Regions from separate parts of the Streptomyces sp. NPDC040405 genome, predicted to be linked through region 1. Evidence: riboswitches for the same ligand, from Rfam matches in the RefSeq annotation. Region 1 holds a riboswitch; the other holds the start of a gene.

The links. Region 1 has a riboswitch for glycine ahead of gcvP (aminomethyl-transferring glycine dehydrogenase). Riboswitches for the same ligand answer to the same signal wherever they lie in the genome.
Region 2: it holds a riboswitch for glycine, as region 1 does, so the genes downstream of both, gcvT (glycine cleavage system aminomethyltransferase GcvT) here and gcvP (aminomethyl-transferring glycine dehydrogenase) in region 1, are expected to answer to the same signal.

What each region holds. Positions count from the first base shown of each region.
Region 1 is NZ_JBVIVI010000009.1:433,771-437,974, reverse strand. Features, by position in the region: gene ACZ59A_RS33330 (DNA polymerase IV) at 1-1,324, shown strand, start outside; gene ACZ59A_RS33325 (PRC-barrel domain-containing protein) at 1,408-1,725, opposite strand; glycine riboswitch at 1,853-1,950, shown strand; glycine riboswitch at 1,951-2,078, shown strand; gene gcvP (aminomethyl-transferring glycine dehydrogenase) at 2,141-4,204, shown strand, end outside.
Region 2 is NZ_JBVIVI010000002.1:1,282,377-1,286,580, reverse strand. Features, by position in the region: gene ACZ59A_RS13040 (enhanced serine sensitivity protein SseB) at 1-283, opposite strand, end outside; gene ACZ59A_RS13035 (AAA family ATPase) at 507-1,187, opposite strand; glycine riboswitch at 1,350-1,459, shown strand; gene gcvT (glycine cleavage system aminomethyltransferase GcvT) at 1,662-2,789, shown strand; gene gcvH (glycine cleavage system protein GcvH) at 2,940-3,320, shown strand; gene glyA (serine hydroxymethyltransferase) at 3,346-4,204, shown strand, end outside.

The DNA of each region.
Region 1 (4,204 bases):
CTACCTCACCCCCCGCTTCTCGCTCTACCGCCAGGTCAGCGACCAGGTCATGGGGCTGCTGCGGGCGCTGTCGCCGCTGGTGGAGCCGCTGAGCCTGGACGAGGCGTTCGTGGACCTGGAGGCGGGTGGCACGGAGGCCCGGGTGGCGGCGGCACGGGCCGTGGGGGAGCGGCTGCGGGCCGAGATCCGCGCCGTGACCGGGCTGACCGGCTCGGTGGGCCTGGCCGGTTCCAAAATGCTCGCCAAGATCGCGTCCGAGCAGGCCAAGCCGGACGGTATGGCGGTCATCGAGCCCGGCACGGAGCGGGAGCTGCTGGATCCGATGCCGGTGCGTACCCTGCCGGGCGTCGGCCCGGCCACCGCGGAGGCGTTGCGCCGCGTCGGCATCCACACCGTCGCCGAGACCCGTGAGGCGGGCGAGGCCGAGCTGGTCCGGCTCCTGGGCCGGGCACATGGGACGTCGCTGTACCTGATGGCCAGCGGGCGGGACGAGCGGCCGGTGGTCGCCGAGCGGGACGCCAAGTCCATATCGGTGGAGGACACCTTCGACGTCGACCTCACCGACCGCACCCGCGTGCAGCTGGAGGTGGCGCGGCTGGCGGACCGCTGTGTGCGGCGGCTGCGGGAGGCGGGCCGCTCGGGGCGCACGGTCGTGATCAAGGTGCGGCGGTACGACTTCTCGACGCTGACCCGTTCGGAGACCCTGCGCGGGCCCACCGACGACCCCGGCGTGGTCAAGGAGGCCGCGGCGCGGCTGATCGACGGGGTGGAAACGACGGCGGGCGTGCGGCTGCTGGGGGTGGGCGTGTCGGGTCTCGCGGACTACACGCAGGAGGATCTGTTCGCCCAGGCCGCGCAGGCGGCGCAGGCGGCGGAGGCCGCCCAGGCCGCCCACGAGGCCCTGGAGGAGCCGGACGGGGCCTCGGGCTCCCAGGCTGCCGAGCCGGAGAGCCCGGGCGCCTCAGAGGCCCCTGAGGGCGCCGGGAGGCCGCGGACCTGGCTGCCGGGGCTCGACGTGCGCCACGCCGAGTACGGGGCGGGCTGGGTACAGGGCAGCGGCGTGGGGCGGGTGACCGTGCGCTTCGAGCTGCCCTGGTCGGCACCGGGCCGGGTGCGCACGTTCGCCGTGGACGACCCGGACCTGAAACCGGGCGACCCGCTCCCCCTGGTACGACCCCCCGAGGACGCCGATACGCCGTGCGGCGCGCAGGGCGGGAGCGAGGGGCTGGGCGCCGCGCCGGGCGGGAGCGAAGCGTCGGGCGGCGCGCCGGGCGGGAGCCAGGGGGTGAGCGGCGCGCCGGGGCGTCAGCGAAGCGTCGGCTAACCTGCCGGGCGGGGGCCAGGAGCGGGGCGGTGCGCCGGGTAAGGGCCGGGCTTCTGCAGACTCGGCGGCGGAGCGGGGTGGGGTCAGCCGGTTACGTCCAGGCCGTAGTGGTGGTACAGCTGCAGCTCCTGCTCCGGGGAGAGGTGGCGGCCGACGCCGAGGTCCGGGGCGTCTTTGATCAGCGCCCGGTCGTACGGGACCCGCAGCGTGTCGCCGACGACCTCGCTCGGTTCGAGCGGTACGAAGACGTCCCGGCTGAACAGGCCCGTGCGTACCGCCGCCCACTCCGGCTCGCCGGTGGCGTCGTCGAGGTAGACCTCGTCCACCGTGCCGATCTTGGCGCCCTCGCGGTCGAGTGCCTTGCGGCCGATCAGGGTCCGCGGGTCGATGTCCGTCTGCACGCTCTCTCCCACAGGTGGCGGTGGTCCAGTGATACCTACCAAAAGCCACATCCCCGTATGCGGCCACTCGAGCATCGTTCTGCCAATCCCCCAGCGACAGACGCGCTGGTACGCTGGCTGTGGCTGCAGACCCCGTGCGGGAGAGTCCTTCGACAATGGTGTCGGGGGCGCCGAAGGAGCAAATCCTCCCCGGAATCTCTCAGGCACACGTACCGTGCGGGCGAGGTCACTCTGGAAAGCAGGGCGGGCCACGGGGAGCACACGCTCCGGAACCCCTCCTCACCGACGGTGAAAGCCGGTCAGGCACCTATGGACCGGTGAAGCTCTCAGGTTGAGATGACAGAGGGGGAGGCCATCCGGGCACCCGCACCGCGGTGCCCCTCGCCGGTCGTAGCAGACCAGGAGGCCCCCGCAGATGACCACCCATCGCATCTCGCTCGCCGATCTGGAGCGCGGTACTCCATTCGAGCAGCGGCATATCGGCCCCGACGCCGGAGCGCAGGCCAAGATGCTCGCCCAGGTCGGCTTCGGTTCCCTCGACGAGCTGACCGCCGCCGCCGTACCCGAGGTCATAAGGAGCGCGGAGGCGCTGCGGTTGCCCCCGGCCCGCAGCGAGGCGGAGGTGCTCGCCGAGCTGCGCGCCCTCGCCGACCGCAACCAGGTGCTGCCGTCCATGATCGGCCTCGGCTACTACGGCACCTTCACCCCGCCGGTGATCCTGCGCAACGTCCTGGAGAACCCCGCCTGGTACACCGCCTACACCCCGTACCAGCCCGAGATCTCCCAGGGGCGGCTGGAGGCGCTGCTCAACTTCCAGACCGTCGTCGCCGATCTGACCGGCCTGGACACCGCCGGTTCCTCGCTGCTGGACGAGGCCACGGCCGCCGCCGAGGCCATGGCGCTGTCGCGCCGCGTCGGCAAGGTCAAGGAGGGCGTCTTCCTGGTCGACGCCGACTGTCTGCCGCAGACCATCGCGGTCATCGAGACCCGCGCCGAGCCGACCGGCGTCGAGGTCGTGGTCGCCGATCTGACCGACGGCATCCCGGACGAGATCGCCGAGCGCGGTGTCTTCGGCGTGCTGCTCCAGTACCCGGGCGCCTCCGGCGCGGTGCGCGATCCGCGCCCGGTCATCGAGCGGGCCCATGAGCTGGGCGCCATCGTCACCGTCGCCGCCGACCTGCTCGCGCTCACCCTGCTCACCTCGCCCGGTGAGCTGGGCGCGGACATCGCGGTCGGCAGCACCCAGCGGTTCGGTGTGCCCATGGGCTTCGGCGGTCCGCACGCCGGGTTCATGGCCGTGCGCGCCGCCCACGCCCGCAGCCTGCCCGGCCGCCTCGTCGGGGTCTCGGTGGACGCCGACGGCGACAAGGCGTACCGGCTGGCGCTGCAGACCCGCGAGCAGCACATCCGCCGCGAGAAGGCCACCAGCAACATCTGCACCGCGCAGGTCCTGCTCGCGGTGATGGCCGGAATGTACGCGGTCTACCACGGCCCGGACGGGCTCGCGGGCATCGCCCGCCGCACCCACCGCTACGCCACCGTCCTCGCCGAGGGGCTGCGGGCGGGCGGCGTCGAGGTGGTGCACGGCGGCTTCTTCGACACCCTCACCGCGCGCGTCCCCGGCAAGGCCGCCGATGTCGTGGCCGCCGCGCGGGAGGCCGGGGTCAACCTCCGGCTGACCGACGCGGACCACGTGGGCATCGCGTGCGACGAGACCACCGGGCGCGCCCAGCTGGCCGCCGTATGGTCCGCCTTCGGTGTCGACGGCGGGGACGGCGGCAGCGCTCCCGGCATCGACGAGCTGGACGCCGCGTCGGCCGACGCCCTGCCCGCGGAGCTGCTGCGCTCGGACGCGTACCTGACCCATCCGGTCTTCCACCAGTACCGCTCCGAGACCGCGATGCTGCGCTACCTGCGGCGGCTGGCCGACCGCGACTACGCCCTGGACCGGGGCATGATCCCGCTCGGCTCCTGCACCATGAAGCTCAACGCGACCACCGAGATGGAGCCGGTCACCTGGCCGGAGTTCGGCGCGCTGCACCCCTTCGCGCCGGTCGAGCAGGCGCAGGGCTATCTGACGCTGATCCGCGAGCTGGAGGAGCGGCTGGCCGATGTCACCGGCTACGACAAGGTCTCCCTCCAGCCGAACGCCGGGTCGCAGGGCGAGCTGTCCGGGCTGCTGGCCGTGCGGGCGTACCACCGGGCCAACGGCGAGCCCCAGCGGACGGTGTGCCTGATCCCGTCCTCGGCGCACGGCACCAACGCGGCCAGCGCCGTCATGGCGGGCATGAAGGTCGTCGTCGTCAAGACCGGCGAGGATGGTGAGGTGGATGCCGCCGACCTGCGCGCCAAGATCGAGCAGTACGGCGACCAGCTGGCCGTCCTCATGGTCACCTACCCGTCCACCCACGGCGTGTTCGAGGAGCACATCACCGAGATCTGCGCGGCCGTGCACGACGCGGGCGGCCAGGTGTACGTG
Region 2 (4,204 bases), on a different contig from region 1:
TCTGCAGGAACTGCTGCTCGGAGCTGAAGACGGGCACGTACGCCTGGCCCTCGATCTCCACGGTGGGCAGGTCGAGGCTGCGACTGTCGGGGCCCCCGCCGTTCGGCAGCGGGATCCAGACATAACTTCGGGCGAGCACCTCGACGATCCGCGCTCCTGCGCCCGGGACCCCGATCGAGGCGGCGAGCACCTCTTCCAGTTCGTTACCGGGGAACGCGGGATAAGCGCCGTCCGGAAACCCTCCGTGAGCGGGGGTTATGCCCTGGTGCTCCGGGATACTCATCTTCGTCCAACCGCCATCTCGTCCGACCTGCACGAGCACCCTAACGGCTGCACGCCGGAACGCCAGGGGTCGCCCGGGCATCTCCACAGCACTTCCCCACGCCGAAGGCGCGCCCCCGGAGGCGCCGTCACGTTCGGTGACTCTCGGATGGCTCATTTCCTACTGGTTCGAGTGCCCGACTCGTCCGTCGCTCGCCGTCACTCGAATCCGTCGCTCGAATCCGTCACTCGAAGGAGATGCCCCGCAGCACGCTCGCGGTCGCCCGGTCGAGCAGCACGGCGGAGGCGCACCCCTCGGGCGGCTCCCCGCCCTCCACGCGCGCGACGAGGCGGTCCATCGCCCGCCGGTGCCGCCCGAAGGCGAAGCCGGAGACTCCCCGGCCGCGGGCGGCCTGGCCCTCCAGGGCGACCGCGGGGTCCACGTCGAGCAGCACCAGATGCAGCCCGCGGCCGGTGCGCCGGGCGTCCCGGGCCAGCCAGCGGCGCACCCAGGGCTGCGAGCCGCAGTCGTGGACGACGACGCTCGCGCCGGAGGCGAGCGCCCGGCGCAGCCCCGCGTAGTGGGCGCAGCGGACCAGCGGCCGGTAGACCGCGTACGGCAGCCAGCGGGGCATGCGTCTGTCCCAGGACTCCCGGGTGTGCTGCGAGTCCACCCGCACCACGGCCTCGCCGCTCGGGTCGGCCCCGGGGACCAGCCGGTTGATCAGCGTCGACTTGCCGCTGCCGGGCAGCCCCGAGGCGATGATCAGGTCACGCGCCGGGTAGCGCAGCTCCGCCCCCACACCGCCGCGCAGGTCGTGCACGGCCGCGCGGCGGTCCGGTCTGACCGTGCCGCCTGAGCGCGTCCCCTCCTGCCGCGCGGGCAGGGTTCCTCGGGTTGTCGCGTATGTTCCCTGCCCGTGCACCGTGATCGTCCTCCAAGGTCGGTCAAGCGGCTCCGTACCCCGAGAGTGTCAAGAAAAGGTAATGCCCATCAAGGAGGCCCCGGCGCGACCCCGCTCACAGAGGGGGGTTCCCTTCCGGAGCGGACGTGCGATGATGGCCGCGCCAACTGCATACCGGCCGCTTGAATCCGCGCGGGAGAGTCCTCGGTCACCGGCATTCGCCGATTTTCCCGGGGCGCCGAAGGAGCAAGCCCTCCCTTGAATCTCTCAGGCCCCGATACCGCACGGATGAGGCAGATCTGAAAAGCGGGCCACGCCGTATGTGGCTCCACCCAAGGTGCAAGCCGGCCAGCCCCGCCCAGCGGGATTGGTCACGGCGAACCTCTCAGGTTCCGATGACAGATGGGGAGGACGCTGTGCCGTCCTTGTCGTCCCATACGGCCCGTCCGTCCCGTCATCGACATGATCATGACCTGTGACCCTGGGAGCTGAACCATGACCGACGCCCCGCCCGTGCCCCGCCATACCGCGCTGGACGCGGTCCACCGCGCGCTCGGCGCCACCATGACCGACTTCGCGGGCTGGGACATGCCGCTGCGTTACGGGAGCGAGCGCGACGAGCACACCGCCGTGCGCACCCGCGCGGGGCTCTTCGACCTCTCCCACATGGGTGAGATCGCTCTCACCGGGCCGCAGGCCGCCGACGCTCTCGACCACGCCCTGGTCGGCCATCTCTCCGCGCTCGCCGTGGGCCGCGCCCGCTACACCATGATCTGCGACAGCGAGGGCGGCATCCTCGACGACCTGATCGTCTACCGGCTCGCCGAGCAGGAGTTCCTGGTCGTGGCCAACGCCTCGAACGCCCAGGTGGTGCTGGACGCGCTGACCGAGCGCGCCACCGGCTTCGACGCGGCCGTACGGGACGACCGCGACGCGTACGCGCTGATCGCCGTCCAGGGGCCGCAGTCCGCCGGGATCCTGAAGGGCCTGACCGACGCCGACCTGGACGGGCTGAAGTACTACGCGGGGCTGCCGGGCACCGTCGCGGGCGTGTCCGCCCTGATCGCCCGCACCGGCTACACCGGCGAGGACGGCTTCGAGCTGTTCGTCGCGCCGGACGACGCCGAGCGGGTCTGGCAGGCGCTGACCGAGGCGGGCGACCCGGTGGGCCTGGTGCCGTGCGGGCTGTCCTGCCGGGACACGCTGCGCCTTGAGGCGGGGATGCCGCTGTACGGGCATGAGCTGAGCACCGACACGACCCCGTTCGACGCGGGGCTCGGCCGGGTGGTGAAGTTCGGCAAGACCGGTGACTTCGTGGGGCGCGGGGCCCTGGAGGCCGCGGCGCGCGAGGCCGAGGCCCGGCCGCCGCGCACCCTGACCGGTCTGGTCGCCGAGGGCCGCCGGGTGCCGCGCGCCGGATACGCCGTGGTCGGCCCGGACGGCGCGGAGATCGGCCGGGTCACCTCGGGCGCCCCCTCCCCGACGCTGGGGAAGCCGATCGCGATGGCGTACGTCGACGCGGAGCACGCCGCGCCCGGCAGCCCGGGAGTATCGGTGGACATCCGCGGTACCCGGGAGCCGTACGAGGTCGTCGCGCTCCCCTTCTATCGCCGCGAGCGCTGAAACCCCCCGTTTTCCCGGGCCGCCCCTGCCGCCTTTGTCGCCTTCTCCCGCCTTCTGGCGACGCGAGCGCCTAAACCTCCCGCGACCCGTGTGTCTCACCACTGAAGACCCGTTTCCCAAGCACTCCCCTCTATCCAGGAGAATCGGACCATGAGCAACCCCCAGCAGCTGCGCTACAGCAAGGAGCACGAGTGGCTGTCGGCCGCCGACCAGGACGGCGTGTCGACGATCGGCATCACCGAATACGCGGCCAACGCGCTCGGCGATGTCGTGTACGTCCAGCTCCCGGATGTCGGCACCACCGTCGCCGCCGGTGAAACCTGCGGTGAGCTGGAGTCCACGAAGTCGGTCAGCGACCTGTACGCGCCGGTCTCCGGCGAGGTCACCGAGATCAACGAGGACGTGGTGAACGACCCGGCGCTGGTGAATTCCGCCCCCTTCGAGGGCGGCTGGCTGTTCAAGGTGAAGGTGACGGACGAGCCGGGCGACCTGCTCTCCGCCGAGGAATACGCCGCCTTCTCCCACAACTGACCCTCCTATTCCGATCGGGACCCCGATGTCGCTTCTGAACAGCTCCCTGCACGAGCTCGACCCTGACGTCGCCGCTGCTGTCGACGCCGAACTCCACCGCCAGCAGTCCACCCTCGAAATGATCGCCTCGGAGAATTTCGCTCCGGCCGCGGTCATGGAGGCCCAGGGCTCGGTCCTGACCAACAAGTACGCCGAGGGCTACCCGGGCCGCCGCTACTACGGCGGCTGTGAGCACGTCGACGTGGTCGAGCAGATCGCCATCGACCGGATCAAGGCGCTCTTCGGCGCCGAGGCGGCCAACGTCCAGCCGCACTCCGGCGCCCAGGCCAACGCCGCCGCGATGTTCGCGCTGCTCCAGCCCGGTGACACCATCCTGGGGCTGAACCTGGCCCACGGCGGCCACCTCACCCACGGCATGAAGCTCAACTTCTCCGGCAAGCTCTACAACGTGGTCCCCTACCACGTGGACGCCGAGACCGGTCTGGTCGACATGGACGAGGTCGAGCGCCTGGCCAAGGAGCACCGCCCCAAGCTGGTCATCGCGGGCTGGTCGGCGTACCCGCGCCAGCTGGACTTCGCCGCCTTCCGCCGGGTCGCGGACGAGGTCGGCGCATACCTGATGGTCGACATGGCCCACTTCGCGGGCCTCGTCGCGGCCGGGCTCCACCCCTCGCCCGTACCGCACGCCCACGTCGTGACCACCACCACCCACAAGACCCTGGGCGGCCCGCGCGGCGGCGTGATCCTGTCCACCGCCGAGCTGGCCAAGAAGATCAACTCCGCGGTCTTCCCCGGCCAGCAGGGCGGCCCGCTGGAGCACGTCATCGCGGCCAAGGCGGTCTCCTTCAAGGTCGCGGCCGGCTCCGAATTCAAGGAGCGCCAGG